DNA from 2 places in the Hydrogenophaga laconesensis genome. Region 2 is predicted to be linked to the other one. Evidence: riboswitches for the same ligand, from Rfam matches in the RefSeq annotation. Region 2 holds a riboswitch; the other holds the start of a gene.
The links. A riboswitch is a leader RNA that binds a small molecule or an ion and turns the genes downstream of it on or off. The one in region 2 is predicted to bind S-adenosylhomocysteine.
Positions count from the first base shown of each region.

Region 1: it holds a riboswitch for S-adenosylhomocysteine, as region 2 does, so the genes downstream of both, metH (methionine synthase) here and ahcY (adenosylhomocysteinase) in region 2, are expected to answer to the same signal.

Region 1 is NZ_JAVDWE010000016.1:101,374-116,537, reverse strand. Features, by position in the region: gene J2X09_RS22770 (hypothetical protein) at 59-268, opposite strand; gene J2X09_RS22765 (sigma-54 interaction domain-containing protein) at 371-1,945, opposite strand; S-adenosyl-L-homocysteine riboswitch at 2,010-2,106, shown strand; gene metH (methionine synthase) at 2,179-4,875, shown strand; gene J2X09_RS22755 (hypothetical protein) at 4,888-5,112, shown strand; gene J2X09_RS22750 (DoxX family protein) at 5,231-5,629, shown strand; gene J2X09_RS22745 (NAD-dependent succinate-semialdehyde dehydrogenase) at 5,764-7,203, opposite strand; gene J2X09_RS22740 (YifB family Mg chelatase-like AAA ATPase) at 7,293-8,846, opposite strand; gene J2X09_RS22735 (P-II family nitrogen regulator) at 9,181-9,519, shown strand; gene amt (ammonium transporter) at 9,551-10,969, shown strand; gene J2X09_RS22725 (hypothetical protein) at 11,127-11,345, shown strand; gene glcE (glycolate oxidase subunit GlcE) at 11,531-12,631, shown strand; gene glcF (glycolate oxidase subunit GlcF) at 12,645-13,961, shown strand; gene J2X09_RS22710 (glutathione peroxidase) at 14,068-14,553, opposite strand; gene J2X09_RS22705 (response regulator) at 14,722-15,164, shown strand, end outside.
Region 2 is NZ_JAVDWE010000002.1:181,386-196,549, forward strand. Features, by position in the region: gene J2X09_RS05255 (autotransporter domain-containing protein) at 1-974, opposite strand, end outside; gene metF (methylenetetrahydrofolate reductase [NAD(P)H]) at 1,303-2,133, opposite strand; gene J2X09_RS05265 (TlyA family RNA methyltransferase) at 2,148-2,900, opposite strand; gene ahcY (adenosylhomocysteinase) at 3,007-4,458, opposite strand; S-adenosyl-L-homocysteine riboswitch at 4,529-4,617, opposite strand; gene J2X09_RS05275 (HAD-IIB family hydrolase) at 4,714-5,520, shown strand; gene J2X09_RS05280 (MFS transporter) at 5,517-6,776, shown strand; gene J2X09_RS05285 (hypothetical protein) at 6,829-7,209, shown strand; gene J2X09_RS05290 (hypothetical protein) at 7,210-7,539, opposite strand; gene uvrA (excinuclease ABC subunit UvrA) at 7,539-13,493, opposite strand; gene J2X09_RS05300 (ABC transporter substrate-binding protein) at 13,624-14,757, shown strand; gene J2X09_RS05305 (universal stress protein) at 14,777-15,164, opposite strand, start outside.

The DNA of each region.
Region 1 (15,164 bases), on a different contig from region 2:
TCAATGTGTCGACACAATGTCGACACTGTGTGGGGCGGCGAGCGATCCGGGCCACGGTTCAGCAGGCTCCGGCATCCAGCGCCGGCGGGCGCATCAGGTCCTCGTCGATGCCCATGACCGCGCTGGCCCGTTCGATGGCCCGCCACAGCAGCGGAGGCATTTGCAGGATCTCTTCGGGGGAGTCGGCCCGCGCGATCCAGTGGCTGATCTGCCGGTGTTCGTCGGGGCTGAGCAGGGCCAGGTGCAGCATCTCGTCGATCGTTTTCATGGTGGGCGGCTTCTTCGTGGGAATGGGGTGTTCTGCCCGGGCACATGGGGGCGGTCAGGCGTGGCGCAAGGTGCGAGCCCATGCCGGTGATCTTTCGACCGATCACCGCAACCCGGCCTTGCGCAACCGGTAGGCGAACTGGCGCAGTGTGAGGCCCAGGCTCTGCGCCGCGCGCGACTGGTTGCCCTGGTGACGCGCCAGTGCCTCCCGCAGGGCGTTGGCACTGTGGGACTGCGCGCTCTGGTAGTCGCGCACCACGGGCGCGTCGCCAGGGGCGGGCGGGGGCGGTGTTCCCGCGCCTTCGGGCATGAATGGCTCCAGCGTCTTGGCCGTCACCAGGGTGTGGTCGGCCAGCAGCACCAGGCGTTCGATCAGGTTGCCCAGCTCGCGGATGTTGCCGGGCCAGTCGTGCGCCTGCAGCCGCGCCAGCGCGTCGGGCGCGAGGTTCACGTTGCGCTGGTGGGTCTGGTTGGCACGGTTCACGAAATGCAGCGCGAGCGCCCGCACGTCATCGCCGCGTTCGCGCAGGCTCGGCAGGCGGATCGGGATCACGTTCAGGCGGTAGTACAGGTCCTGCCGGAAACGGCCAGCTTGCACCTCCTGGGCCAGGTCGCGGTTGGTGGCGGCCACCAGCCGCACGTTGACCTTCAGCTCTTTCGTGCCGCCCAGGCGCACCAGCGTGCCCTCCTGCAGCGTGCGCAGCAGCTTGGACTGCATGGCCAGTGGCAATTCACCGATCTCGTCGAGAAAGATGGTGCCGCCATTGGCCTGCTCGAACCAGCCGGCGCGCGCGGTGTTCGCGCCGGTGAAGGCGCCTTTCTCGTAACCGAACAGCTCGGACTCGAACAGCGTGTCCGGAATCGCCGAGCAGTTCACCTTGATGAAGGGCTGGTCGTGCCGGCCACTGGCCAGGTGCACCGCGCGCGCGAACAGCTCCTTGCCCGTGCCCGATTCGCCCAGCAGCAGCACCGTGGCCTGGGACTGCGACACGCGTTCGAGCTCCCCCAGTGCCTGCAGCAGCGCGGGCGACTGTCCGATCAGCCCGTAGCGCGCGCTCGCACTCTCCAGTGCCCGCGCCAGCGCGGCGTTGCGTGCCACGAGCTGGCGCGTCTGGTCGGCCACCAGCTGTTCCAGCTGGAGCAGCTGGCCGGCCAGCGTGGCCAGGATGCGCAGCACCGCCAGGTCGTCGCTGAGGTGGCGCTGCCGGCTGCGGATGCGGTGGCACCCGAGCACGCCGATGGTCGCGCCGTTGACCTCGATCGGCAGCGCGATGAAGGCCACGGTCTGCGGGGGGAGGCGGTTCCGGGGCACGGTGCGGAACAGGAACAGCGGTTCGGCGTCCACGTCCTGCACGATGGCGGGCAGTCCGGTGGCCAGCACGCGCCCGGTGATGCCCTCGCCCCACTGGAAAACACCGCGCTGCACCTCTTCGGCCGTGAGGCCATAGGCGTGCCGGACCGCCGCGGTGCGCGGGACACCCTGCCGTGCTTCACCGGCCAGCACCATCCGCCCCCGGTTCAGGCCGAGCAGCTCGCTCATCAGGTGCAGCATCTCGCGCAGCACGAAGGCCGGCGCCAGGCTGCGGCCCACCATTTTCATCACCTCGCGCATGAGCAGCAGCTCCTGGGCATGCCAGTCGGTGCCGGGGCTGTCGGGCTCGGTGCGGTGGGGGGCCATGCGGCCGGGGCAAGCAAGCATCGCACCAGCGGGACGCGGAATCCGTGGCGAGCTAAAATCCCCGCTTCTCAAGGAGCGTTGCAGCGCCGGCGGGCCACCAGTCCCCCACCGTGCGTCAGGCTTGAGTGGGCGCGAACAGGCCCAAACGGCGCTCACCGGTCTGTTTTCCGCAAACTGCCTTGGTGAGTCCCATGTCTTCCGAATCCGCTTCCCCGTCGTCCCCCGTGCCGCCCATGCTGCTCTCCGGTCTGGAGCCGCTGCGCATTGGCGAGGGCAGCCTGTTCGTGAACGTGGGCGAGCGCACCAACGTCACCGGCTCCAAGGCCTTTGCCCGCATGGTCCTCGAGGGGCGGTTCGAGGACGCCCTGGCCGTGGCGCGCCAGCAGGTGGAGAACGGTGCCCAGATCATCGACGTCAACATGGACGAGGCCATGCTCGACAGCCAGGCCGCGATGGTGCGCTTCCTCAACCTCATCGCCGGCGAGCCCGACATCGCGCGCGTGCCGGTGATGGTGGACTCCTCCAAGTGGGACGTGATCGAGGCCGGGCTGCGCTGCATCCAGGGCAAGGGCGTCGTCAACTCCATTTCCATGAAGGAAGGGCTGGACGAGTTCAAGCGCCAGGCCGGACTGGTGAAGCGTTATGGCGCGGCGGCGGTGGTGATGGCGTTCGACGAGAAAGGCCAGGCCGACACCTACGAGCGCAAGATCGAGATCTGCGAACGCGCCTACCGCGTGCTGGTGGACGAGGTCGGCTTCCCGCCCGAGGACATCATCTTCGACCCGAACATCTTCGCCATCGCCACCGGCATCGAGGAACACAACAACTACGCGGTCGACTTCATCGAGGCCACGCGCTGGATCAAGCAGAACCTGCCCGGCGCCAAGGTCAGCGGCGGCGTGTCCAATGTGTCGTTCAGCTTCCGCGGCAACGACCCGGTGCGCGAGGCCATCCACACCGTGTTCCTGTACCACGCCATCCAGGCGGGCATGGACATGGGCATCGTCAATGCCGGCATGGTGGGTGTGTACGACGAACTGGAGCCCACGCTGCGCGAGCGTGTGGAGGATGTGGTGCTCAACCGCCGACCCGATGCCGGCGAGCGCCTGGTCGAGGTGGCCGAGAACGCCAAGGGCGCAGCCAGGGACGACAGCAAGAAGAACGAATGGCGCGCGCTGCCGATCCGCGAGCGCCTCTCGCACGCGCTGGTGCGCGGCATCAACGATTTCATCACCGAAGACACCGAGACCATGTGGCGCGAGATCGAGGCCGGCGGCGGCCGCCCGCTCAACGTGATCGAAGGCCCGCTGATGGACGGCATGAACGTGGTCGGCGACCTGTTCGGCCAGGGCAAGATGTTCCTGCCGCAGGTGGTCAAGAGCGCGCGCGTGATGAAGCAGGCCGTGGCGCACCTGCTGCCTTACATCGAGGAAGAGAAACGCCAGCTCGAGGCCGCCGGCGGCGACGTGAAGTCCAAGGGCAAGATCGTGATCGCCACCGTCAAGGGCGACGTGCACGACATCGGCAAGAACATCGTCACCGTCGTGCTCCAGTGCAACAACTTCGAGGTCGTGAACATGGGCGTGATGGTCCCCTGCCACGAGATCCTGGCCAAGGCGAAGGAAGAGGGCGCGGACATCGTTGGCCTCTCGGGCCTGATCACGCCCAGCCTGGAGGAGATGCAATACGTGGCCGGCGAGATGCAGAAGGACGCGCATTTCCGCGAGAAGCGCATCCCGCTGCTCATCGGCGGTGCCACCACCAGCCGCGTGCACACGGCGGTGAAGATCTCGCCGCACTACGAAGGCCCGGTGGTCTACGTGCCCGATGCCTCGCGCAGTGTGAGCGTGGCGCAGGGCCTGCTGTCCGACCAGGCGGCGGCCTACATCGCCGAGGTGACCGCCGACTACGAGCGCGTGCGCCACCAGCACGCGAACAAGAAGCAGGTGCCGCTGTGGCCGCTGGAGAAGGCGCGCGCCAACAAGACGCCGATCGACTGGGCCGCCTTCACGCCGCAGAAGCCGAAGTTCATCGGGCGGCGCGTGTTCAGGAACTTCGACCTGCACGAGATCGCGAAGTACATCGACTGGGGCCCGTTCTTCCAGACCTGGGACCTGGCCGGCCCGTTCCCCGAGATTCTCAAGGACGAGGTCGTGGGCGAGGAAGCGCGCCGCGTGTTCAGCGATGGCAAGCGCATGCTGCAACGGCTCATCGAAGGCCGCTGGCTCAGCGCAAACGCAGTGGTCGGCCTGTACCCGGCCAACACGGTGCACGACGATGACATCGAGCTCTACACCGACGAGAGCCGCAGCGAGGTGGCGCTCACCTGGCACGGGCTGCGCCAGCAGACCGAGAAACACGAGATCGACGGTGTGATGCGGCCCAGCCGCTGCCTGGCCGACTTCGTCGCGCCCAAGGGCGTGGCGAACGATTACGTGGGCATGTTTGCGGTGACCGCCGGCCTGGGCGTGGAGAAGAAGGAACAGCAGTTCATCGACGACCTCGACGACTACTCCGCCATCATGCTCAAGGCCCTGGCCGACCGCATGGCAGAAGCCCTGGCCGAGTGCATGCACCACCGCGTGCGCACCGACCTGTGGGGCTACGCGCCCGACGAGGCGCTGAGCAACGAGGACCTCATCAAGGAAAAGTACCAGGGCATCCGCCCCGCGCCCGGCTACCCGGCCTGCCCGGACCACTCCGTCAAGCGCCCGATGTTCGAGCTGCTGCAGTGCGAGGACATCGGCATGGGCCTGACCGAGAGCCTGGCCATGACGCCGGCGGCCAGCGTGAGCGGCTTCTACCTCGCCCACCCGCAGAGCACCTACTTCAACGTTGGCAAGATCGCTGACGATCAGGTGGACGATCTGGCCGAGCGCAGTGCAACGGCCCGCAACGAGCTGCAGCGCTGGCTGGCGCCGAACCTCTGAGGGCTTGCCACGATGGCGACGAAGAAGAAACTGCCCAACGAAGACCTGCTGTGGAAGGGCGTGCTGCTCGCGGTCATCGGTCTGATCGTCCTGATCGCGCCCCACCGCCTTCAGTCGCCGGAGCTGCGCGACATCGTCGCGGGCTCTGCGGGCCTGGGCTGGCTGGCCCTGGCCCTGGGTGCCGGCTGCGTGGTGCTGTGGGTGTGGCGCGGGTACAAGCTGTGGAAGCAGCCGTAGGCCACTGACCGCGGAACGGGAATCCCTCCGCGGCACGCGCGGGAACCTCTTCGTGCGGCGCTGAGTCAGCTTTCAGCACCTCCTTTTTTGCAGCCGTCTCCTCAGGACTTTCCTCACCATGAACGCACTCAACAACCTCTTCAACCAGCCCCGCTTCGGCATCATCCTGTTGCGCTGGACGCTGGCCATCCTGATGATCTTCCACGGCTGGGCCAAGATCACCGGTGGCGTGGGCGGCATCGAGGGCATGCTGGTGGGCAAGGGCCTGCCGGGCTTCCTCGCGTATGGCGTGTACCTGGGCGAATTCCTGGCGCCGCTGCTGCTGCTGGTGGGCGTGTGGGTGGTGCCGGCGGCGCTGATCATCGCGATCAACATGGCCTTCGCCGTGGGCCTGGCCCACATGGGCCACTGGTTCGACATCACCAACACCGGCGGCTGGCGCCTGGAGCTGCAGGCCTTCTTCTTCGTGACCGCGCTGGTGGTGGCGTTCACGAACCGCCTCGGTCCGAACCGCTGATTGGAACTCCCCCCTGCGCCGCCTTGCGGCTTCCCCCCTCTGTGGCGCGCCTTCGGCGCTTCGAGGGGGGACGGCATCTTGGGCCGGCGGAGCCGGACCCTCGCTGCCTCTGGACGGTGCCTTGGTGCGCAGCCCTACACGTTCATGATCGAGACGGCGCGCGAGTTGAGGTAGGCCTCCATGGCCTCCGGTCCGCCCTCGGAACCGTAGCCCGAATCCTTGACGCCGCCGAACGGCATTTCGGCCGTCGGCATGGCGGGCATGTTCACCCACAGCATGCCCACGTCCACGCGGCGCGCCAGCAGGTCCGCGTTTTTCAGCGAGCGCGTGAAGGCATAGGCGGCCAGGCCGTAGGGCAGGCGGTTCGCCTCGGCGATGGCTTCGTCCAGTGTGTTGAAGCTGCGCACTGCGGCCATGGGGCCGAAGGGTTCGTCGTTGAACACGCGGGCTTCCAGCGGAACGTCGGTGAGAATCGTGGGACGCCAGAAATTGCCGGCGTCGCCCATGCGTTCACCACCGGTGGCCAGCGTGGCACCGCGCTCCACGGCATCTTTCGTGAACTCGGCCATGGCCGTGACGCGACGCGGGTTGGCCAGCGGCCCCATCTGCGTGCCCTCGGTCGAACCGTCGCCCACGGCGAGGCCGGAAGCGTGTTTCACCAGCGCCGCCGAGAACTCCTTTGCGATGCTCTCGTGCACCAGGAAGCGCGTGGGGGAGATGCAGACCTGGCCCGCGTTGCGGAACTTGGCCCCGCCCGCGGTTTTCACCGCCAGCGCCACGTCGGCGTCTTCCGCGATGATCACCGGCGCGTGGCCGCCCAGTTCCATCGTCACGCGCTTCATGTGCTGGCCCGCCATCGCAGCCAGCTGCTTGCCCACCGGCGTTGAGCCGGTGAAGGTGATCTTGCGGATGACGGGGTGGGCGATCAGGTAGGTGGAGATCTCGGCCGGCGTGCCGTACACGAGGCCCAGCACCCCGGGCGGCAGGCCAGCGTCCGCGAAGGCGCGTACCAGCTCGGCCGGCGCGGCCGGGGTCTCTTCCGGCGCCTTGACGATCATGGAGCAGCCCGTGGCCAGTGCGGCAGCCAGCTTGCGCACCACCTGGTTGATGGGGAAGTTCCAGGGCGTGAAGGCGGCGACCGGGCCGACCGGGTCCTTCATCACCATCTGGCGCATGGCCAGGTTGCCGCGCGACGGCACGATGCGCCCGTACACGCGCATGCCTTCATCGGCGAACCATTCGATGATGTCGGCGGCGGCCATGGCCTCGACCTTGGCCTCGGCCAACGGCTTGCCCTGTTCCTGTGTGAGCAGCGCGGCGATGGCGCCGGCGCGCTCGCGCATCAGCGCAGCGGCGGCGCGCATGAGCCTGGCGCGCTCCACCGGTGCCTTGTCGCGCCAGAGCTCGAAACCTTTCTGCGCAGCGGCCAACGCCTGGTCCAGGTCGGCCTGGCGCGCGTGCGCCACCCGGCCGATTTCCTTGCCGGTGGCCGGGTTGAAGACCGCCAGCGTTTCGCCAGCAGCGGCATAACGCCACTGGCCGTTGATGAAGAGTTGGGTGTCGGGGTAGCTCATGCCAGGTCTCCTGCGGGTTCGAGGTGGGAAGCCGGACACCATATCAGCTGTCCCTGGGGGCGGGCGAGCCTGGGGTCATCGGACCCGCCTCAGCCGCCGCTCTTGAGCACCCGCCGGTACTGCACCGCCTCCGCCACGTGCGCCACGCCCACCTTTTCGGTGCCCGCCAGGTCGGCAATGGTGCGGGCCACGCGCAGGGCGCGGTGTGTGCTGCGCGCGCTCCAGCCCAGCCGCGCGGCCGCGCCGTGCAGAAAGGCGAGGGCGGCGGCTTCGGGCTTCGCGTGGCTGTCCAGCGCCTGGCCAGCCAGGGCCTGGTTGGCGGTGCCCTGGCGCGCGTGGGCGCGCTCGCGGGCGGCGTGCACGCGTTCGCGCACGGTCGCGCTGCTCTCGCCGGTGGCGCCGTGCAGCAGCTCTTGCGGCGGCAGGGCGGGCACTTCCACGTGCAGGTCGATGCGGTCGAGCAGCGGACCGCTGAGCTTGCCCTGGTAGCGCGCGATCTGATCCGGCGTGTCGCGGCAGGCGCGGGTGGGGTGGCCCAGGAAACCGCAAGGGCAGGGGTTCATGGCGCCCACGAGCTGGAAGCGGGCGGGGAACTCGCTCTGCATGGCCGCGCGAGAGATGCGGATGTGGCCGCTTTCCAGCGGTTCGCGCAGCGCCTCCAGCGCGCTGCGTGGAAACTCGGGCAGTTCGTCCAGGAACAGCACGCCATGGTGGGCCAGCGAGATTTCGCCCGGCCGCGGCGGCGAGCCGCCGCCCACCAGCGCCACCGCGCTCGCACTGTGATGGGGCGCGCAGGTGGGGCGCTGACCCCAGTTCGAGAACACGAAGCGCCCTGCAAGCGATGCCACGGCGGCGGACTCGAGCGCTTCCAGCGTGTCCATGGGTGGCAGCAGGCCTGCGAAGCGCTGCGCCAGCATGGACTTGCCCGAGCCAGGCGGGCCGACCATGAGCAGGCCATGGCCGCCGGCAGCGGCGATCTCCAGCGCGCGCCTGGCGGCGGCCTGGCCTTTCACGTCGATCAGGTCGGGGTAGCCGGGCCCCGCGCCAGGCGCGGTCGGCGCGAGGCGGGTCCAGCCCTTGTCGTCGGGCGGCTCGGGGGCGGCTTCCGCGCGCTCGGGCAGGAAGCGCGAGACCACGTCGAGCAGATGGCGCGCACGGTACACCTGTGCCTGCGGCACCAGCGCGGCCTCTTCCGCACTGCCCGGGGGCAGCACCAGGCGGGTGACGTGCATGGCACCCGGGTCGTGGCGGTGCAGGGCGAGGCTCATGGCGAGCGCGCCGCGCACCGGCCGCAGTTCACCGCCCAGAGAGAGTTCACCGGCGAATTCCCAGCCGGTCAGCCGGGTGGCATCGATCTGCCCGCTGGCGGCGAGGATGCCCAGCGCGATCGGCAGATCGAACCGACCCGAATCCTTGGGCAGGTCGGCCGGGGCCAGGTTGACCGTGATGCGTTTGTTCGAGGGAAATTCGAGCCCCGCGTTGGCGATGGCCGAGCGCACCCGCTCGCGCGCTTCCTTCACGCCCGTGTCGGCCAGGCCGACCAGCGTGAAGCTGGGCAGGCCGTTGGCGAGATGCACTTCGACGCAGACCGGCCGCGCTTCCAGGCCCAGCAGCGCGCGGCTGTGCACCAAAGACAGACTCATAGGTGATGGCTCCCCGTTTCGGTGCGCGCCTGCCAGCCATGGCTCCTCCCTCACAGCCAAACTGCAATGCCCCGAATTGGTGCGCCCTGTTTTGGTGAGGTGGGCAGCGCCGGCCTGCGAAGCGGCTGGCGGACTTTTCTGCGCGTGGCGCCACTGTAGGCGGGCATGCGGAGAGGAACCCCAGGGGGTACGGAAGCGATGCCCTCTGGCATGGTCTGTGCTTGGGCGTGTAAGCGATTGAATCCGGGCCCGGGAGTTCCCCAGGGTCCCTCCGCAAACCGCGGTGTCGGGCCCTCCGGTCACCACCCTTTCGTTCTAGAAGAGGAATCACAGCATGAAAATGGTTTCAGCCATCATCAAGCCGTTCAAGCTGGACGAGGTGCGCGAAGCACTCTCCGGCATGGGCGTGCAAGGCATCACCGTCACCGAAGTCAAGGGCTTCGGCCGCCAGAAGGGCCACACCGAGCTGTACCGCGGCGCCGAGTACGTGGTCGACTTCCTGCCCAAGGTCAAGATCGAGGCCGCTGTCTCTGACGAACTCGTCGAGCGCGTGATCGAGGCCATCGAAGGTGCTGCTCGCACCGGCAAGATCGGCGACGGCAAGATTTTCGTCACCGACCTGGAACAGGTGGTGCGCATCCGTACCGGCGAGACCGGCAAGGAAGCGCTCTGATCGTCGCCCCTGAACAAGAGAGATCACGAACATGAAAAAACTCATCGCCACCCTGTTCCTGGGCATGGGCCTCGCCTTCGGCGGCCTCAGCGCCATGGCCCAGACCCCCGCGCCGGCCGAGGCGCCCGCCGCTGCCGCTCCTGCCGAAGCGCCTGCAGCGCCCGCCGCTGCGCCTGCTGAAGCGCCCGCCGCCGCTGCACCGGCCGAAGCCGCACCCGCTGCCGCCGAGCCTGCGCTCGACACCGGCGACACCGCCTGGATGCTGACCTCCACGATGCTGGTCATCCTGATGACCATCCCCGGCCTGGCCCTGTTCTATGGCGGCCTGGCCCGCTCCAAGAACATGCTGTCGGTGCTGATGCAGGTGTTCGTGATCTTCTCGTTGATCACGATCCTGTGGTGCATCTACGGTTACAGCCTGACCTTCGCGGGTGAAGGCAAGTTCTTCGGCGGTTTCGACAAGGTGTTCCTGAAGGGCATCGGTGCGGACACGCTGTCGGGCCTGCTGCCGACGATCCCCGAGTTCGTGTTCGTGGCTTTCCAGTCGACCTTCGCCGCCATCACCTGCGCGCTGATCGTGGGCTCGTTCGCCGAGCGCATCAAGTTCTCGGCCGTGGTGCTGTTCTCCGTCATCTGGTTCACCTTCAGCTACATCCCGATGGCCCACATGGTCTGGGGCGGTGGCCTGCTGGGCGCTGACGGCGCACTGGACTTCGCCGGCGGCACCGTGGTGCACATCAATGCCGGTATCGCCGGCCTGGTGGGTGCCTACGTGGTGGGCAAGCGCATCGGCTACGGCAAGGAGGCGCTGACGCCTCACAGCCTGACCCTGACCATGGTGGGCGCCTCGCTGCTGTGGGTCGGCTGGTTCGGCTTCAACGCCGGTTCCGCGGGTGCCGCCAACGGCGTTGCAGGCCTGGCCTTCATCAACACCATCCTGGCCACCGGTGCAGCCACGCTGTCCTGGATTGCCGGTGAAGCCATGCACAAGGGCAAGGCTTCCATGCTGGGCGCTGCTTCCGGCGCTGTGGCCGGCCTGGTGGCCGTCACCCCTGCCGCTGGCTTCATCGGCCCGATGGGCTCGATCATCCTCGGCCTCATCGCCGGCCTGGTCTGCCTGTGGGGCGTCGGTGGTCTGAAGAAGCTGCTGGGTGCCGACGACGCATTCGACGTGTTCGGCGTGCACGGTGTCGGTGGCATCGTCGGTGCCATCCTGACCGCGGTCTTCGCCGCCGCCAGCCTGGGTGGTGTCAAGGGCGACGACTACGCCATGGGTGCCCAGATCTGGATCCAGGTCAAGAGCGTGCTGCTGACCATCGTCTGGTCCGGTGTGGTCTCGTTCGTGGCCTACAAGATTGTCGACATGGTGGTGGGTCTGCGTGTCAGCGAAGAAGCCGAACGCGAAGGCCTGGACATCACCTCGCACGGCGAAACGGCCTACAACCGTTGAGCTGACAGAGCCTCTGGCGTGGCGTGAAGGCGCCACGCCGATACCGAGTCTCCTCTGGAATTGAACCCGCGCTGCCTCAGGGCACGCGGGTTATTTTTTTGCATGTGCCACCTCTTTATGATGCGCGCCGGACACCACACAACATCAGGAGGAACACATGTCCGGATACTTCTCGCGCGCGCTCGCCGTCACCGTGCTGGGCGCTCTGGCCACCACCGCGCTGCACGCCACCGAACCGTCGACCCGCAAGCTCCCGTCCAGGGTCACCTTCCACAAGGCGCCCTCGGAGGAGGCCCCCGCCGTGCGCGAGAAGCGCCTCAAGCGTGAGTGCAAGGGGCGGCCGAACGCCGGCATGTGTGCCGGGTACACGCGGTAGACACCCCCCTGCGCCGCTGCGCGGCTTCCCCCTTCCGTGGCGCGCCCTCGGTGCTTCGAGGGGGGACGGCACCTGGGGCCCGCGGAGCCGGACCCTCGTTGCCCCTGGTCTGACCGGCTGCGATTGCATTGCCGCGTGCAGAAAATTCAAAACCGGCGAAGGCCCGGGCGACTACCATCGTCGCCATGTCGTCCCCGCCCCACGAGACGCCCGGCGAACTGATCGACCGGGTCCGCGCCGCAACGGCCGCGCGCACGCCTGTGCACATTGCCGGCGGCCACACCAAGGCCTTCTACGGCGAGCCCGTGTCGGGCGACGTCCTGTCCACTACTGGCTGGTCCGGCATCGTCAGCTACGAGCCGACCGAACTGGTGGTCACGGTGCGCGCGGGCACGCCGCTGGCCGAGCTGGAAAGCGAACTCGCCGGGCGTGGGCAGTGCTTTCCTTTTGAACCGCCGCACTTCGGTCCTGGTGGCACCGTGGGTGGCATGGTGGCTGCCGGCCTGGCCGGCCCGGCGCGGGCGAGCGCCGGTTCGGTGCGCGACTTCGTGCTCGGCGCGCGTTTCATCAATGGGCGCGGCGAGCTGCTCACCTACGGCGGCCAGGTCATGAAGAACGTGGCCGGTTACGACGTGAGCCGTGTGCTCGCGGGTTCCATGGGCACCCTGGGCGTGATCACGGACGTGAGCCTCAAGGTGCTGCCCGTGGCGCCCGCTGAGGCTACGCTGACCTTCCCGCTCGGCCAGCACGAGGCGCTGGAGCAGCTGCACCGCTGGGGTGGACAACCCCTGCCGGTCAATGCGAGCCGTTGGGAGGCGGACCGCCTGGTCGTGCGCCTGCGCGGCGCGGTGGCCGCGGTGGAGGCGGCCTGCGAACGCATGGCGCGCGAGGCTGGTGGAACCCGTGTGGACAACGCGCAGGCCGGTCGCGGGTGGGCCGCTTGCCGCGACCAGCAACTTCCCTTCTTCCACGCAACGGCCACCGATCGGTGTTTGTGGCGGCTCTCGGTGCCGCAGACCGCGCCGGTGCTGGCGATGCCCTGGCCGCAGCTCATCGAATGGCAGGGCGCGCAGCGCTGGCTGTGGGCGCCAGCGGGGGCGGCGGCCGACATCCGCGTGGCCACCGCGGCGGTGAACGGCCACGCCACGCTGTTCCGCGCGGGGGCCGACGGCGCGCCGGGCGTGCCCCGTTTCGACCGCGCCAGTGCAACCTTGCAGACCATCAACGATCGCCTGCGCCGCGAGTTCGATCCGGCCGGCATCTTCACGCCGCGCCGCATGGGCTGAAGGGCATCGACATATGCAAACCCGGCTCTCTCCCGAGTACCAGCAGCGCGCCGACGGCCGTGCGGCCGAGGCCATCCTGCGCAAGTGCGTGCACTGCGGCTTCTGCACCGCCACCTGCCCGACCTACCAGCTGCTGGGCGACGAACTCGATGGCCCACGCGGCCGCATCTACCTGATGAAGCAGGTGCTCGAGGGCGCCGAGCCCACGCGCAAGACGCAGATGCACCTGGACCGTTGTCTCACCTGCCGCAACTGCGAGAGCACCTGCCCGAGTGGCGTGGACTACGGCCATCTGGTCGACATCGGGCGGCAGATCGTGGACGAGAAGGTGCCGCGTCCGGCGGGCGAGCGGGCCGTGCGCTGGATGCTCAAGGAGGGCCTGGCCTCCCCCCTGTTCGCGCCCGCGATGAAGCTGGGTCAGATGGTGCGCCCGCTGCTGCCCGGTGCGCTGAAGGACAAGGTGCCCACTCCCCGTGCCGCCGGTCCCCTGCCCACGCGGACACATGCGCGCCGCGTGCTGCTGCTGGCGGGCTGCGTGCAGCCGGCGATGATGCCCGGCATCCACAACGCCACCGCGCGCGTGCTCGACGCGGCCGGCATCCAGGGCGTGGTCGCGCCCGAGGCGGGCTGCTGCGGCGCGGTGAAGTTCCACCTGAACGACCAGGACGGCGGGCGCGCGCAGATGCGCGCCAATATCGATGCCTGGTGGCCACTGATCGAAGGCGGCGTCGAAGCCATCGTCATGAACGCCTCGGGTTGCGGCGTCATGGTGAAGGAGTACGGCCACATCCTGCAGGACGACACAGCCTATGCCGCGAAGGCCGCGCGCGTGAGCGAACTCACCCGCGACCTGAGCGAACTGCTGCCCACGCTGGTGCCGGCGCTGCGCCCCTTGCTTAAGCACGCGCCCGATGCTTCACGCGTGATCGCCTTCCACCCGCCTTGCACGTTGCAGCACGGCCAGAAGCTGCGTGGTGGCGTGGAGCGGCATCTGGCCGAACTCGGCTTCACGGTGAAGGTGGCGAACAACGAGGCCCACCTGTGCTGCGGGTCGGCCGGCACCTATTCGGTGCTCAATCCCGAGCTGTCCCACGCGCTGCGCGACCGCAAGCTCGGCCATCTCGATGAACTCCAGCCGGCGGTGATCGCCAGCGCCAACATCGGCTGCATCACGCACCTGCAGAGCGGCACCAGCACGCCGGTGCGGCACTGGGTGGAGGTGCTGGACGAGGCTTTGGGGGGCCTGAATCTCCTGGGCGTGGTGGGGTGTTTCGCTCTGCGTTGGTGGGTGAGGTCGGGTGGTCCGGTCAATCCCGGCGCCGGCTTGTGATGAGGCAGCAGATGCGCCCAGGCACACGCATCCGCGATAAGGGGCCGGAGCAGGCGGGCACCGCCATCGGCCCACCGCGAGGGCACCGCCAGAAGCGCTACAAGCCTCAACCCGCGAGCGCCGCCTCGATATCCTTCGCCAGCTTCTCCGGCGCGTCCTGCGGTGCGTAGCGCTTGATCACGCGACCATCCTTGCCCACCAGGAACTTGGTGAAGTTCCACTTGATGGCCTTGCTGCCCAGCAGGCCGGGGGCTTCGGCGGTGAGCCACTGGTAGAGCGGGTGGGCGTTGGCGCCGTTGACGTCGATCTTCTCCATCATGGGGAAGCTCACACCGTAGTTGAGCTGGCAGAAGCTGGCGATCTCGTCGTTGCTGCCGGGGTCCTGGCTGCCGAACTGGTTGCAGGGGAAGCCCAGCACCACCAGCCCGCGCTCCCCGTAGGTCTTGTGCAGCTTTTCCAGGCCGCCGAATTGCGGCGTGAAGCCGCAGGCACTGGCGGTGTTCACGATCAGCAGCGGCTGGCCCTCGAACTGCCGCAAGGGCACGGTCTTGCCGTCGATGGACTGCGCGTCGAAGTCATAGATGCTGGGCATGTGAGGCTCCTGGTGAGGTGGATGCACTGTGACGGATTGTGCGGTCTGCGGGCTGTGTACGACGAAAGGTGCATTTGCGGTGGCGGACGCGAACCTTTTCCCTTCCTTTTGGGGGTGCCTGCGCGGCATACTGGCCCGCAACATCCGATAACAATTCTGGGGCCGGAGATGATCGCTGCATACACCGTGGCACTGGTGGGCTTTTCCCAGGCCGAGTCATCCACGTTCGAGTCCTTCTTCCGCCTGGCCTCGCGCCGTCCGCCGGGCTATCTGGTGCAGGACGAGGTGATGGACGCGCAGATCCTGATCGTCAATGCCGACAACGTGCAGGCCGTGCTGCTGGTGCGCGATGCCGAGCTGCCCGGCAAGGTCATCCTCGTGGGCAGTTCCGATGGCGGAACCGGCTGGCCGTTGCATCGCAAACCGGTGAAGCTGGTGGCCATGCTCGCCGCGCTCGACGAGATGGTGGGCGCCGCGCGGCCTGCGCCTGCGCGGCGCAGAAGCGGCGGCCATTCGCGCCTGCCTCGGCAGGAGGCCTTCCAGCCGTCCCAGTTTCAGGGTCTGGACGCGAGCATGCAACTCGCCAGCGGCCGATCGGTGCCGTTCCAGCA
Region 2 (15,164 bases):
TTGTTGAACGCGTTGGTTGCCGCATCGTTCGCGGTCAGGGTATGGGTGGAGCTGCCCACGCGCAGCGTGGCGCCGCTGTTCACGGCGTAGGTGGCCGCGCTGAAGGTGTTCTCGGTGGTGAAGTCCGCACCACTGAGCAGATTGACCGAACCACCCGTATTGGTCACCGCGCCCGAGATCCGCGCCACTGTGCCCGTCAGGTTGATCGTCGTGTTGCTGGTGCTCACGCTGCCCAGCAGTTGCCCGCTGTTGTTGATCGTGCTGATGATGCCGGTGTTGACGATGGCACCGCCTGGTCCGCTGATGACACCCTGGTTGTTGATCGTCTGGAAAAAGCTGTAGTTCTCGATGCCATGGCCTGAAGAGACGCCTCCGACAAAACCGTCGTTGTTCATCTCGATCACGGTCTGGTAATTCAGGATGCCGCCCTCGACATCGCCCGAGATCTCCCCGGTGCTCGAGTTGTTCAGCAGGGTGATGATCCCCGAGTTCACGATGCCGAAGTTGATGCCGCGCATGCCGCCCCGGTTGTCGACCAGGCCGATCTCACCGTAGTTGCGCAGGCCGTTGAAGGTGGTGCCGTACAGCTCGCCATGGTTCACCACCTGGATGTTCACGGGTGGCGTGGCACCCGCCGTGGGGACGCCGACCTGGATGGCGTTGGTGAAACCCGTGATGCTGCCTGTGCTGGTCACGGTGATGTGGTCGTTGTCGATCAGTTCGCACATCGTGGTGCGCGTGTCCGAGACCGAGAAGGTGCCGGTCTCGGGGCACGATCCGCCCGCACCCAGCGCGGGCCCGGTGCCGGCCAGCGCCGGGCCGGCTGAGCCGATCACGGCCAGGGCCACCACCGCGGCACGAGCCCCTCGGACGCTGGAGCGGGAAGACCCACCGCGCCGTTGACGTGCGGTCTCGGGAACGACCTGGGTCTGGTGGGTGGAGGCAATGCGGACGATCGAATAGATGTGGTTCATGTCTGTACTGGCTACAAAGGGCACCTGCGTCGCACGGGGCGGGTCTGCCCTCGTGCGGTGAAAAACGGATGCGCCAGGAACCAGCGACCAGCGATCGCCCGCCCTCCCTCATCTGGAAAAACGAAGTCTTGTGCACCCACGCCGCCGACACAGGCTCTGCATCCCAAACCAAGGACCTCATCGGCACCTTCGTCCGGTCACCCTTCGGCGTACGTCGGCGCGAAGGATACGTCACAACTTCTTACATTCATCAAAAACAAGAGCAACTAACTCCTGTTTCTGTGCACTTTGACACCCCTGCCCGGCTTGCCGGCACGTTCGGCCGATGTCAGCCCAGTGCGAGACGGCGCACCAGCTCGGTGGTGGCGGCGCTCTGGTTCATGGTGTAAAAGTGCAGGCCCGGCACCCCGCCAGCGCGCAGCCGATCGCACAGGTCGGCCACCACGTCCAGGCCGAAGGACTTGATGGAGGCGGTGTCGTCTCCGAAGGCCTGCAGCCGCATGCGGATCCAGCGCGGAATCTCGGCGCCGCAGGCGTCCGAGAAGCGCATCAGCTGCGTGGAGCTCGTGATGGGCATGATGCCCGGCACCACCGGCACGTCCACCCCCTTGCGCCCCAGATCGTCCACATAGCGGAAATAGGCGTCGCTGTTGAAGAAGTACTGCGTGATCCCGGCGTCTGCACCGGCCTTCACCTTCGCCACGAACGCATCGAGATCGGCCTCGGGCGACTTCGCCTGCGGATGGGTCTCGGGGTAGGCCGCCACCTCGAGGTGGAAGCGGTCGCCGGTCTCCTCGCGGATGAAGCTCACCAGGTCGCTGGCGTAACGGAACTCGCCACCCAGGCCATAGCCACTGGGCAGATCGCCACGCAGCGCGACGATGCGGCGGATGCCCGCTGCGGCATAGGCCGCCAGCCGCTGGCGGATGCTCTCGCGCGACTGGCCGATGCAGCTCAGGTGCGGAGCGGCCGCACAGCCCTCGCCCATGATCTCGGTGACGGCCTGCAGCGTGCCGTCCTGCGTCGAACCGCCCGCACCGAAGGTCACCGAGCAGAACTCGGGCTTGAGCGCATACAGCTGCTGCCGGACGGCGCGCAGTTTGACCGCGCCCTCGGGCGTCTTGGTCGGGAAAAATTCCAGGCTGATCGGAAGACCCATGGTCTTGTCCTTCCTCATTGGCTCGCACACACAAAAAACTCGCGGTTGCCGTCACCTCCGGTGATCGGGCTCTCCAGGTAGTCGCGCAGCCGAAGGCCGTTGTCGCGGCACGCCTGCTCCATCCGCTCGCGCACCACGGCGTAGCTGGCCGTGTCCTTCACCAGCCCGCCTTTGCCGATGTCGGCCGGCTGCAGCTCGAACTGCGGCTTCACCAGCATCAGCAGGTGCGCGTCCGGCGCCAGCAGCGGCACCACGGCTGGCCACACCAGCGTCTGCGAGATGAACGACAGATCGCCGACGATCAGGCCGAACGGCGGTGCACCGCCGGCGGCCCGCAACACCTCGGCCGACAACTCGCGCGCGTTGCACTTCTCGATGCACACCACACGCGCATCGGCCTTGAGCCGGGGATGCAGTTGCCCCTGCCCCACGTCCACGCCCACCACCTGCGCCGCACCCTGCTGCAACAGGCAGTCGGTGAAACCGCCGCTGCTCTGCCCCACATCGAGACAGCGCAGACCGTTGACGTTCAAACCCGTGTGCCGCAGGGCACCTTCGAGCTTGAGGCCACCGCGCGAGACGTAACGCGTCTCCGCCGTGTCCAGCAAACGAAGCTCGACCGCATCTCGCAGCTCCTCACCGTTCTTGGTGACAGCCTTCCAGTCGCCACCCGCCTCACGCCATTGCACGCCCGCGGCAATCAGCCGCTGGGCCTGCGAACGGGAAGCCGCGAGGCCGCGTTCGACGAGAAGTTGATCAGCACGCATGTTGGAGCGCCCACACGCCTAGCCCGGAGATGCCGCGGAACCGGCTTTGCCGGGCCGCCAGCATCACCCCCTTGAGGGGGTCGCGCGAAGCGCGGCGGGGGTGATTTCAATACCGGTAGGTATCGGGTTTGTAGGGGCCCTGCACCGGCACGCCGATGTAGGCAGCCTGCTCCTTCGTGAGCTTGGTCAGCTGAGCGCCCAGCTTGGACAGCTGCAGGCGAGCGACCTTCTCGTCCAGGTGCTTGGGCAACACGTAGACCTGGCCCACCTTGTAAGCGCTGGGCTTGGTGAACAGTTCGATCTGCGCAATGGTCTGGTTCGCGAACGAGGACGACATCACGTAGCTCGGATGACCCGTGCCGCAGCCCAGGTTCACCAGCCGGCCCTTGGCCAGCAGGATGATGCGCTTGGCCGGCTTCTTGCCCTGCCTGGGGAAGATCACGTGATCGACCTGCGGCTTGATCTCTTCCCACTGGCAGTTCTTCTCCAGCGAGGCGACGTCGATCTCGTTGTCGAAATGGCCGATGTTGCAGACGATGGCCTGGTCCTTCATGGCCTCCATGTGCTCGTAACGGATCACGTCCTTGTTGCCGGTGGTCGTCACGAAGATGTCGGCCTTGTCGGCGGCGTACTCCATGGTCACCACGCGGTAGCCTTCCATCGCGGCCTGCAGCGCATTGATGGGGTCGATCTCGGTCACCCACACCTGCGCGCTCAGGGCCCGCAGCGCCTGGGCCGAGCCCTTGCCCACATCACCGTAGCCAGCGACCACGGCCACCTTGCCGGCGATCATGACGTCGGTGGCGCGCTTGATGCCATCCACCAGCGATTCACGGCAACCGTACAGGTTGTCGAACTTGCTCTTGGTCACCGAGTCGTTGACGTTGATGGCGCGCATCTGCAGCGTGCCCTTGGCCGACATCTCGTTGAGGCGGTGCACCCCGGTGGTGGTCTCTTCGGTCACGCCGATGATGTTCTTCAGGCGGCGGCTGTACCAGGTCGGATCCTGCTTGAGCTTGGCCTTGATGGCCGCGTGGATGATCTTCTCTTCTTCGCTCTTGGCCTTGCCCAGCGCCTTGATGTCCTTCTCGGCCGCGGCACCCAGGTGCATCAGCAGCGTGGCATCACCACCGTCGTCCAGGATCATGTTCGGGCCTTCGGTCTTGCTGCCCTTGGGGCCGAACTCGAAGATGCGGTGGGTGTAGTCCCAGTAGTCCTCCAGCGACTCGCCCTTGATCGCGAACACCGGCGTGCCATTGGCCGCGATGGCGGCGGCGGCGTGGTCCTGCGTGGAGAAGATGTTGCACGAGGCCCAGCGCACATCGGCACCCAGCGCCTGCAGGGTCTCGATCAGCACGGCGGTCTGGATCGTCATGTGCAGCGAGCCGGTGATGCGTGCGCCCTTGAGAGGTTGCGATTTTGCGAACTCGTCGCGGATGGCCATCAGGCCGGGCATCTCGGTCTCGGCGACGCGGATTTCCTTGCGGCCCCAGTCGGCCAGGGAGATGTCGGCGATCGCGCTGTCGGCGGCGACCGGGTTGTTCAGACGTGCATTCATGGTGGTTCGCTCCGGAAAGGATGGACAAACCACATCTCGCACAGATTGAGAAAGGACTCATCGCACGGGATGTGGATGAGCGTCGTTGCAGGGATGGTCCGAGCCTCACGCCCCGCTGCTGGCCTCGCCAGTGGGGGCGCTGCAACGCTCCTCGGATCGCGGGATTCTACCGCAGCAGCCCCGATTTGCCCCCTGCCGAACGTCGCCGGTGGCACCCTGCGGCGCGGAAGGCCTGTGCGACACTGCCCGCCTTCCATGACGAACAAGACCCCCCTCGCCCTCTGGCCCGCCCCGGCCCGCGCCCGCATCCACGGCGTGCTGACGGACATCGACGACACCCTCACCACCGAGGGCGCGATCACGCCCGATGCACTGGACGCGCTGCACCGCCTGCGCGCCGCCGGTCTGCCAGTGTTCGCCATCACCGGCCGGCCGGCCGGCTGGAGCGAGGCCTTCGCGCTGGCCTGGCCGGTGGACGCGATCGTGGCGGAGAACGGCGCCGTGGCGCTCTGGCGCGGTGACGCCGGCGAGTTGCGCCGCGACTACCTGCAGGACGCTGCCACGCGCCACGCCAACTTCGAGAAGCTGCATGCCACTGCACAACGTGTGCTGGCCGAGATGCCGCAGGCCCGTCTGGCCACCGACAGCCCCGGGCGGGAGACCGACATCGCGATCGACCACAGCGAGTTCGCGCACCTGGGCGAGGCCGACATCGCGCGCGTCGTGCAGATCATGAAAGGCCAGGGGCTGAATGCCACGGTGAGTTCGATCCACATCAATGGCTGGATCGGCGACCACGACAAGCTCGCCGGTGCGCGCTGGATCGTGCGCTCGCGGCTGGGCCGTGTGCTCGACGACGAGCTCGACCGCTGGGTCTATGTCGGCGATTCGACCAACGACGCGCGCATGTTCGCCCACTTCCCGCACAGCGTGGGCGTGGCCAACATCGAACGCTTCTGGCGGGCGCTCGCACACCATCCCCGCTACGTCGCCACGGGCGAGCGCGGCGCCGGGTTCACCGAAGTGGTCGATGCGGTGCTGGACGCGCGGATCACCCCATGAGCGAGCACCCGCTACGACCTGACCACACCGGCGCCCTCGCCGCCAACCCACCCGGGAAAGCGCGGCTGGGCCTGATCGCGATCTTCGGCTCCACCTTCTTCGAACTGGTGGGCTACTTCATGCTCACGCCCCTGTTGCTGCTGCGGCTCAAAGGCGGCGGTGAGTCCACCGCGCTGGCAGGCCTGTTCGCGGCCAGCGGCTGGCTGGGCGTGTTCCTCATGACGCCGTTCGCCTCTGCCATCACACAGCGGCTGGGCCGTCGGCCCACGCTGTGGCTGGCCGCGCTGATCCCGGTGATCGCCACCGCCGGCTTCGCGTTCACGCCCGTGCTCTGGCTGTGGTTCGTGTTCAAGATCGCCGCCGGCATGGCCTCGGGCTTGCGCTGGGTGCTGGCCGAGGCTGTGGTGGCCGAGTTCTCGCCGCCGGGCCAGCGTGGGCGCTACGTCGGCATCTTCGAAACCATGGTCGGCATCACCTTCGTGGTGGGACCGCTCATGCTGGCCTGGGTGGGCGCGGACAGCGACCGTGCCTTGTGGATCGCGCTGGGCTTCATGGCCATCGGCCTGGCCTGGAGCCTGCTCATTCCACGCCTGCCCGACGCGGCGGATGCGCACAGTGCAAAGGTCGGCCTGTCGGGCGTGTGGCACGCGCTGCTGGCCCACCCGCTGATCATGACGGTCGGTTTCGTGGGCGGCTTCTTCGAGAGCGGCCTCACCTCCATCCTGCCGCTGTACGGTCTGGCGCTCGGCCTGGGCGCCACGGTCGCGGCCCTGCTGGTGTCGGCCAGTGGGCTGGGCAGCGCACTCATGATGCTGCCCGCCGGTGTGCTGGCCGACCACATGGCGCACCACCCCGGCCAGCGCTGGGGCGACGGCCGCACCGTGCGGCTGCGCATTCTGCGGGCCTGCGCCCTCATCACGCTGCTGGCCACGCTGGTCATCCCCTTCGTCGCGGGCACACCGTGGCTGGCCGCGCCGGTGGCGTTCCTGTGGGGTGGTGCGGGCGGCTGTCTGTACACGCTGGCGATGATCGACATCGGCTCGCGCGAGGAAGGCATCACGCTGGTCAACAGCACGGCGGTGCTGGTGCTGTCTTACACGCTGGGCGGTGTGCTCGCCCCCGCGCTGGGTGGTGCCGCGCTGCAATGGGCGCCCACGCTGGGTTTTCCCGCGTTGCTGATCGCGGTGGCCGGCCTGGGCTGGTGGCTGTTGAGACGGGCAGATTCGCCCCAAACTGAAGGAACCCTGCGGGTCTGAACGGCTCCCACCCGGGCCACGGTTTAGTCTCACAAGCGAAAGGATCATTCCCATGGCCATTCCCTGGATGGTTGCCCTGAAAGTGATCCCCTGGGGCGACGTGATCGAACACGCGCCCAAGGTGCTCAATGCCGCGCGCAAGCTGATGGACCGCCAGAAGGCGCCGACCGGCGGCACGGTCACGCCAGCGCCGCTCGACATGGGCGAAGCCCCGCCCACGCTGGGCGAACTGAAAAACCGCCTGATCGAAGCCCGCCAGCTGATCGATCAGCAGGCCGCCACACAGGAGCAGATGGCCCAGACCCTGGCCGAGCTTGCCGAGCAGAACGCACGGCTGGTGGGCGCGGTCGACCTGCTGCGCAAGCGCACGCGTGTCCTCATGGTGGCGATTGCCGCCCTGGTGGTCAGCGTGGTCTGGCTGTTCGCACGCTGATCAATCCCCGCCGCGCTCGGCCTGCAGCGTCGCGTCGCAACCCACGCCCGCCGCGATCCAGCGGTGCGCCAGCCGCCGCAGCACCGGGGCCGCCCAGCGCCAGCGCGGGCCCAGCACGCCCCTCGCATCGGTGATCGCCCCGCAGCGGTAGACCGACAGCCCATCGTCCCAGCGCAGCGCCTCGCAGGCACCCATCCGCTTGCGCGAGATCACCCGGCCCAGGGGGCAGGGCTCGGCCAGGCAGCACACCCCGCATCCGTTGCACGGCGCCCCGAACGCGGGCTTGGCCGGTGCCTCGGCGTGGATGTGGATGACCTGGCCGCCGTCCATCACACCCGGTTCAGCACCGGCGCCAGCACGCGGCCGGTGTGCGTGCCCAGCCGCACCACTTCGTCGGGCGGCGCGGCGGCCACGATGCGACCACCGCCGTTGCCGCCCTCGGGGCCGAGGTCGATGATCCAGTCGGCCTCGGCCATCACATCCAGATCGTGCTCGATCACCACCACGCTGTGGCCACCGTCCACCAGGCGGTGCAGCACGCGGATGAGCTTTTCCACGTCGGCCATGTGCAGGCCCACCGTGGGTTCGTCGAGCACGTAGAGCGTGTGCGGCGCCTTCTGCCCGCGGCGGGTGACGTCGTCGCGCACCTTGCTGAGTTCGGTCACCAGCTTGATGCGCTGCGCCTCGCCACCGGAGAGCGTCGGGCTGGGCTGGCCCAGCGTGAGATAGCCCAGCCCCACGTCCTTCAGCAGTTGCAGCGGGTGGCTGATGCTGGGCATGCTGGCGAAGAAGTTCACCGCTTCGTCCACTTCCATCTGCAGCACGTCGCCGATGCTCTTGCCTTTCCAGGTCACGGCCAGCGTCTCGGGGTTGAAGCGCGCACCGTGGCAGACCTCGCAAGGCACCTTCACATCGGGCAGGAAGCTCATCTCGATGGTGCGCATGCCCTGACCTTCGCACCCCGGGCAGCGGCCTTCACCGGTGTTGAAGCTGAAGCGGCCCGGGCCGTAGCCGCGCGCCTTGGCTTCCAGCGTGTCCGCGAACAGCTTGCGCACCGTGTCCCAGAAACCGATGTAGGTGGCCGGGCAGCTGCGCGGGGTCTTGCCGATGGGCGTCTGGTCGACTTCGAGCACGCGGTCCACCACCTCGGTGCCCAGCAGCTTCTCGCAGCCGGCCCAGGACGGGCGCTGGCCCTTGTCCCAGGCGGTGCGGCCGGCCTGCGTGCTGCGCATGGTGACAGCGGCAGCCGCATTGGTCAGCAGCACGTCGCGAGCGAGTGTGGACTTGCCCGAGCCGGACACGCCTGTGATCACCACCAGCCGTTGCAGCGGCACGGCCGCATCGAGGTTGTCCAGGTTGTGCAGGTTCGCGCCACGCACCTGCAGCCAGGGCGATGCGTCCATCGGAGGAATGCTGCGCCGCGCCTGCAGCGGGTGCCTCATGGCGTGCAGCAGGTAGCGGCCCGTGACGGAATCGGCGTTCGCCGAAAGGTCGCTCACCGAACCCTGGGCCACCACGCGGCCACCGCGCTTGCCGGCGCTCGGCCCGATGTCGATGATGTGGTCGGCGCGGCGGATGGTGTCCTCGTCGTGCTCCACGACCACCAGCGTGTTGCCCTGCTCACCCAGCTTGTGCAGGGCGTTGAGCAGGATGGCGTTGTCGCGCGCATGCAGGCCGATGGTGGGCTCGTCGAGCACGTAGCACACGCCCTGCAGGTTGCTGCCGAGCTGCGCGGCCAGGCGGATGCGCTGCGCCTCGCCCCCACTCAGCGTGGGCGCGCCACGGTCGAGCGTGAGGTAGTTCAGGCCCACCTCCTCCAGGAAGGCGAGCCGGCTCTCGATCTCGGGCAGCAGGTCGCGTGCGATGTCGGCCTCGCGCGCGCTGAGAACGGGTACCTCGCCAGCGAAGCGTTCCGCCGCCGGGCCGCCCCAAGGCGGAACAGCCCCCCCGGGGGGCAGCGACCCGCGCAGCGGTGGAGTGTGGGGGCCGATCAGGCCTTGCACCCAGGCACGAACCTCCCGGACGGACAGGCACGCCACGTCGGTGATGCCCACGCCCGCGAAGCGCACCGCGCGCGCCTGCGGGTTCAGACGCGTTCCCGCGCAGGTGGGGCAGGCTTCGTCCGCCAGGTCGTCCACCTCGGGCTCGGCGAAGCTCTGCTCGCGGCCCTTCTCCTTGTCGTCGCGCACCGAATCGTCGAGCGCCTTGCGCTGGTCCTTCGACAGCTTCACGCCGGTCCCCACGCAATCGGGGCACCAGCCGTGCTTGCTGTTGTATGAGAACAGGCGCGGGTCCAGCTCGGGGTAGCTGGTGGCGCACACCGGGCAGGCGCGCGTGGTGGAGAACACCTCCAGCGTGCCCAGGTCGCGCGTGGACGCGCCCTCGGCCAGCGCCTGCGCCAGGCCGTCGAGCGGCGTGAGCACGTGCACCACGCCCTTGCCGATCTCCAGCGCCTTGTTCAGCTCGCGGCGCAGCGCGGCCTCGTCGTTGGCGTTCACCACGAAATCGGCCACCGGGAGTTCGATGGTGTGTTCCTTGAAGCGGTCGATGCGCGGGAAACCGGTGGTGGGCAGGAACTCGCCGTCCACCCGCAGGTGGGTGTGGCCGCGCGGGCGCGCCCAGTCGGCCAGTTCGGTGTAAACGCCCTTGCGGTTGACCACCAGCGGCGCGAGCAGGCCGATGTGCCGGCCCTTGTAGCGCGCCAGGATGGCCGCGGCAATGCTGTCGGCGCTCTGCGGCATCACGGCCGCGCCGTCGTGCACGCAGTGCTGCGTGCCCAGCTTCACATACAGCAGGCGCAGGAAGTGCCACACCTCGGTGGTGGTGCCCACCGTGGACTTGCGGCCGCCGCGCGAGAGGCGCTGTTCGATCGCCACGGTCGGCGGAATGCCATAGACCGCATCCACCTCGGGCCGGCCCGCTGGTTGCACGATGCTGCGCGCGTAGGCGTTGAGGCTTTCCAGGTAGCGCCGCTGGCCTTCGTTGAACAGGATGTCGAACGCCAGCGTGGACTTGCCCGAGCCGCTCACCCCCGAGATCACGTTGAACTTGCCGCGCGGGATGTCCACGCTGAGCTGTTTGAGGTTGTGCTCCTTGGCGTTGACGATGCGGATGGCGTTGCCGCCCTGGGCACGGGCACGTGGCGCGCGCAGACGCCCCGGGATCGCCTCTTTCACCTCGTGCACCTCGCCCATGGCCAGCGCGTAGTCGCGCAGCGCCTTCGCGGTGTGGCTGCTGGCGTGCTCGCGCACCGTCTCGGGCGGGCCTTCGGCCACGATCAGGCCCCCGGCGTCGCCGCCCTCGGGACCGAGGTCGATCAGCCAGTCGGCCGCACGGATCACGTCCAGGTTGTGCTCGATCACCACCAGCGAATGGCCGGCATCGAGCAGCTTGCGCAGGCTGCGCATGAGCTTGGCGATGTCGTCGAAATGCAGGCCGGTGGTCGGCTCGTCGAACAGGAACAGCGTGCCCTTGCGTGCCACGGCCTGGCGGCTGGCGCTGCTGTTCTTCGAGGCCTCGGCCAGGAAGCCCGCGAGCTTGAGGCGCTGCGCCTCGCCGCCCGAGAGCGTGGGCACGGGCTGGCCGAGCTTCACGTACTCCAGCCCCACGTCGACGATGGGCTGCAGCACGCGGATCACCTCGCGGTCGCCCGCGAAGAGGGTGGCGGCTTCGCTCACGGTGAGTTCCAGCACATCGGCCACGTTGAGCGAACGCTCGCCGCGCCGGATCGTCACCTCCAGGATCTCGGGCCGGTAGCGCTTGCCATCGCAATCCGGGCAGCGCAGGTACACGTCGCTCAGGAACTGCATCTCCACATGCTCGAAGCCCGAACCGCCGCAGGTGGGGCAACGGCCGTCGCCGCTGTTGAAGCTGAACTTGGCGGGCGTGTAGCTGCGCTGGCGCGACAGCGGTGCCTCGGCGAACAGCGCGCGGATGGCATCCCACGCGCCGACGTAGCTCACCGGGTTGGAGCGGGCGGTCTTGCCGATCGGCGACTGGTCGACGAACACCACCTCGGACAGGTAGTCGGCACCGAGCAGGCGGTCGTGCTCGCCCGGGCTTTCGGTGGACTTGCCGAAGTGGCGCAACAGCGCGGGCGCCAGCACATCCTGGATCAGGCTGGACTTGCCGGAACCCGACACGCCGGTGACCACCACCAGGCGCTGGAGCGGGAACTCGACGGACACGTCCTTCAGGTTGTGCTCGCGCGCGCCTTCGAGGATGAGGCGCGGCGTGCTGTCGGTCACCATGCGCTTGAAGCCCATGCCGATGGTCTTGCGCGAACCGAGGTAGGCGCCGGTGAGGGTGTCGGCCGAGCGAATGGCTTCGGGCGTGCCGTCGAACACGATCTGCCCGCCGCGCTCGCCCGGGCCGGGGCCCATGTCGATCAGGCGGTCGGCCGCGAGCATCACGGCCGGGTCGTGTTCCACCACCACCAGCGTGTTGCCGGCGTCGCGCAGGCGCAGCATGGCATCGTTGATGCGCGCCATGTCGCGCGGGTGCAGGCCGATGCTGGGTTCGTCGAGCACGAACAGCGTGTTCACCAGCGAGGTCCCCAGCGCCGTCGTGAGGTTGATGCGCTGCACCTCGCCTCCGCTGAGGGTGCGGCTCTGGCGGTCCAGCGTGAGGTAGCCGATGCCGACCTCGCACAGGTAGCGGATGCGCGTGTTGATCTCTTCGAACAACAGCCGCAGCGCCTGCGCCTGGCCGGCCGCGGCCGCGTCGGTCCCCGCAGGGGCCAGCGTCTCGTCGAGCGAGGCGAAGAAGCCGCGCAGCCGGTCCAGCGGCAACAGCATCAAATCGTGCAGGCACAGGCCTGGCAGCGCCTCGAGTTGTGCGCGGCTCCATTTCACACCCTGCGGCATGTAGCGCTTTTCGGGCGCCAGCGCGGCGTCGGCCTGCGCCTTGGTGCCGATGCGCCAGAGCAGGCTGTCGGTCTTGAGGCGGGCGCCGTGGCAGCTCGGGCACTCGGTGTAGCTGCGGTACTTGGACAGCAGCACCCGGATGTGCATCTTGTAGGCCTTGCTCTCCAGGTACTCGAAGAAGCGGTCCACGCCGTACCACTGCTGGTTCCACTTGCCGTTCCACTGCGGCGAACCGGACTTCACCCAGTGCTGCTGCTCGGGCGTGAGCTTGGCCCAGGGCGTGTCGCGCGGAATGCCGGCCGCCTCGGCGTGGCGCATCAGGTCGTCCTGGCACTCCTTCCAGGCCGGCGTCTGGAACACCTTGATCGCACCGGCGCGCAGCGTGAGCTTGTCGTTCGGAATGACGAGGCCGTAGTCGACCCCAATCACACGCCCGAAGCCCCGGCAGGCCTCGCAGGCGCCCACGGCGGAGTTGAATGAGAACATCGAGGGTGTGGGCTCGCTGTAGCGGATGTCGCTCTCGGGGCAGTGCAGCCCCGTCGAGAAGCGCCAGATCTCGGACTCGCCTTCTTCCGCCAGCACGTAGACCATCAGCTTGCCGCTGCCGCGCTTGAGGCCGGCCTCGATCGCCTCCATCACACGCGCCGGCTCGGCCGTGCCGATGCGGAAGCGGTCGGCCACCACGTCGAGCACCTTCACCGATTCGATCTGGGCCCTGGCTTTCTTGCCACCCCTGGCCGGCACCGCTTCGGCTTTCGCCTCGCGCTGCACCACGCGCTCGGCCTGCACGCGCGTGTAGCCGCTGGCAGAGAGCCATTGTTCGATCTCTTCGGCCGTGGTGCTGGCGGGCAACTCGACCGGGAAGGTGATCACGAGGCGCGGATCGCCCTGCCGTTCGGCGCGTGCCTTGAGCTCCGCAAAGATCGATTCGGGAGAATCGTGCCGCACGGGCAGCGCGGTGTCGCGGTCGAACAGGTCGGCACCGCGCGCGTACAGCAGCTTCAGGTGGTCGTTGAGCTCCGTCATGGTGCCCACGGTGGAACGCGACGAGCGCACCGGGTTGGTCTGGTCGATCGCGATGGCCGGCGGCACGCCTTCGACCCGGTCGACCGCGGGCTTGTCCATCCGGTCAAGAAACTGGCGGGCGTAGGCGCTGAAGGTCTCCACGTAGCGGCGCTGGCCCTCGGCGAACAGCGTGTCGAACACCAGGCTGGACTTGCCGGAACCACTGGGCCCCGTCACCACGGTGAGTTCGCCGGTGCGGATGTCCAGATCGAGGTTCTTGAGGTTGTGCTGGCGCGCTCCGCGGATGTGGATCAGCCCGGAGCCGCCTTCCGTCGGCTGGTGGTACCCATCGGGGCCGGACGCGGTTGAAATCGCGCCCGCGGGCAATTCGGCGGGCAGAAAGGCATCTGACATGCAAGGGCTCCAGAAGGGGACGCAAAGATTCTACGGAGGGGGGCGAAATGCGTCTGTTCGGTAGGTCATACCCACAATTTCCCGCATGCGTGCCACGCCTAGACTCGGTTGACCTCAGGAGACGCCCTACATGAAAAGGATTCGCATGTTCTCGCACCCCCTCTGGACCGCCTTCGGCCTGGCCGGCCTGCTCGCCTTTTCAACGCCTGCCTGGGCCCAGTTGCGCGTGGGCATGCCCTCGGGCTTCAGCGGCTCGGTGGCGGCCGGCGTGAAGGAGAACCACGAAGGCGCCAGGCTGTACTTCGACAACATCAACGCCCGTGGCGGCGTGAATGGCCAGAAGATCGAGCTCATCGCGGTGGATGACAAGTTCGACCCCAAGATCACGGTGGAGGTGGCGCGCGAACTGATCACGAAGCAGCGCGTGCTGGCGCTGTTCCTGAACCGGGGCACACCGCATTCGCAGGCGCTGCTGCCCATCCTGGCAGAACTGAAGGTGCCGCTGGTGGCACCGAGCACCGGCGCCATGGTGCTGCACGAGCCGGTCAACCCCTGGGTCTTCAACGTGCGCGCCACCTACCAGCGCGAGGCCGCCAAGGCCATCGAGCACCTGGCCAGCATCGGCATCACCCGCATCGCGCTGTTCGAGAACGACGACTCGTTCGGTGCCGACTCGGCGGCCGGCGCACTCAAGGGCTTCGCCAAGGCCAACCTGAAGCCGGTGATGCACGAGAAGTTTCCGCGCGAGAAGCCGGACTTCACCGCGCTGGCCAAGCAGCTCAATGAAAGCAATGCCCAGGCGGTGATGGTGATCGGATCGGCCGGCAACACCGCCAACGCCATCAAGACCATCCGCGAGGCGGGCTCGCGCGCGCAGGCGGTGACGCTGTCGAACAACGCCTCCGATGGCTTCATCAAGCTGCTGGGCGAACACGCGCGGGGCGTGATCGTGACGCAGGTGTTTCCCAACGAGCGTTCGGTGGCCTACGGCCTGATCAAGGAAGCGCAGGACTTCGCCAAGGCCAGGGGCCTCGACGGTGTCTCGCCCGCGATGATGGAAGGCTACGCCGCCGCCAAGGTGCTGACGGAAGGCCTGCGCCGTGCCGGCCCCAACCCCACCCCGGTGGCGCTGCGCGATGCGCTGGAGAACCTCAAGGGCTTCGACCTGGGCGGACTGACGGTGCACTACAGCCCGACCAACCACACCGGCCTCGATTTCGCCGACCTCTCGATCATCGACGCGAGTGGGAAGTTTCGCCGGTAGGCGAAACACCCCCGCGTGCCTACGACTTCACTATCAGCACCGGCGCCTTGGCATGCGTCAGCACCTTCTGTGCAACGCTGCCGAGGATGAGCGCCTTCACGCCCTGGCGGCCATGCGAGCCCATCACGATGAGGTCGCAACCTTCGGCTTCGGCGGTCTCGATGATGCCTTCGTAGACCACGTTGCGTTCGATGGTGTCGCCCGCCGCGAACACCACGCCATCGGCCTCGCAGGCCTTGCGCACTCCGTCGAGTGCCTGGCCAGCGGCGCTCTTGGCCTCGGTCAGGTAGGCCTGCAGGCCGACGGCCGAGGCGTCACCGATGCCGATATAGGGAAACGGGTCGATCACGTACACGGCAACGATCTGCGCATTCAGGCTCTTGGCCATGCGCACCGCGACCGTGGTG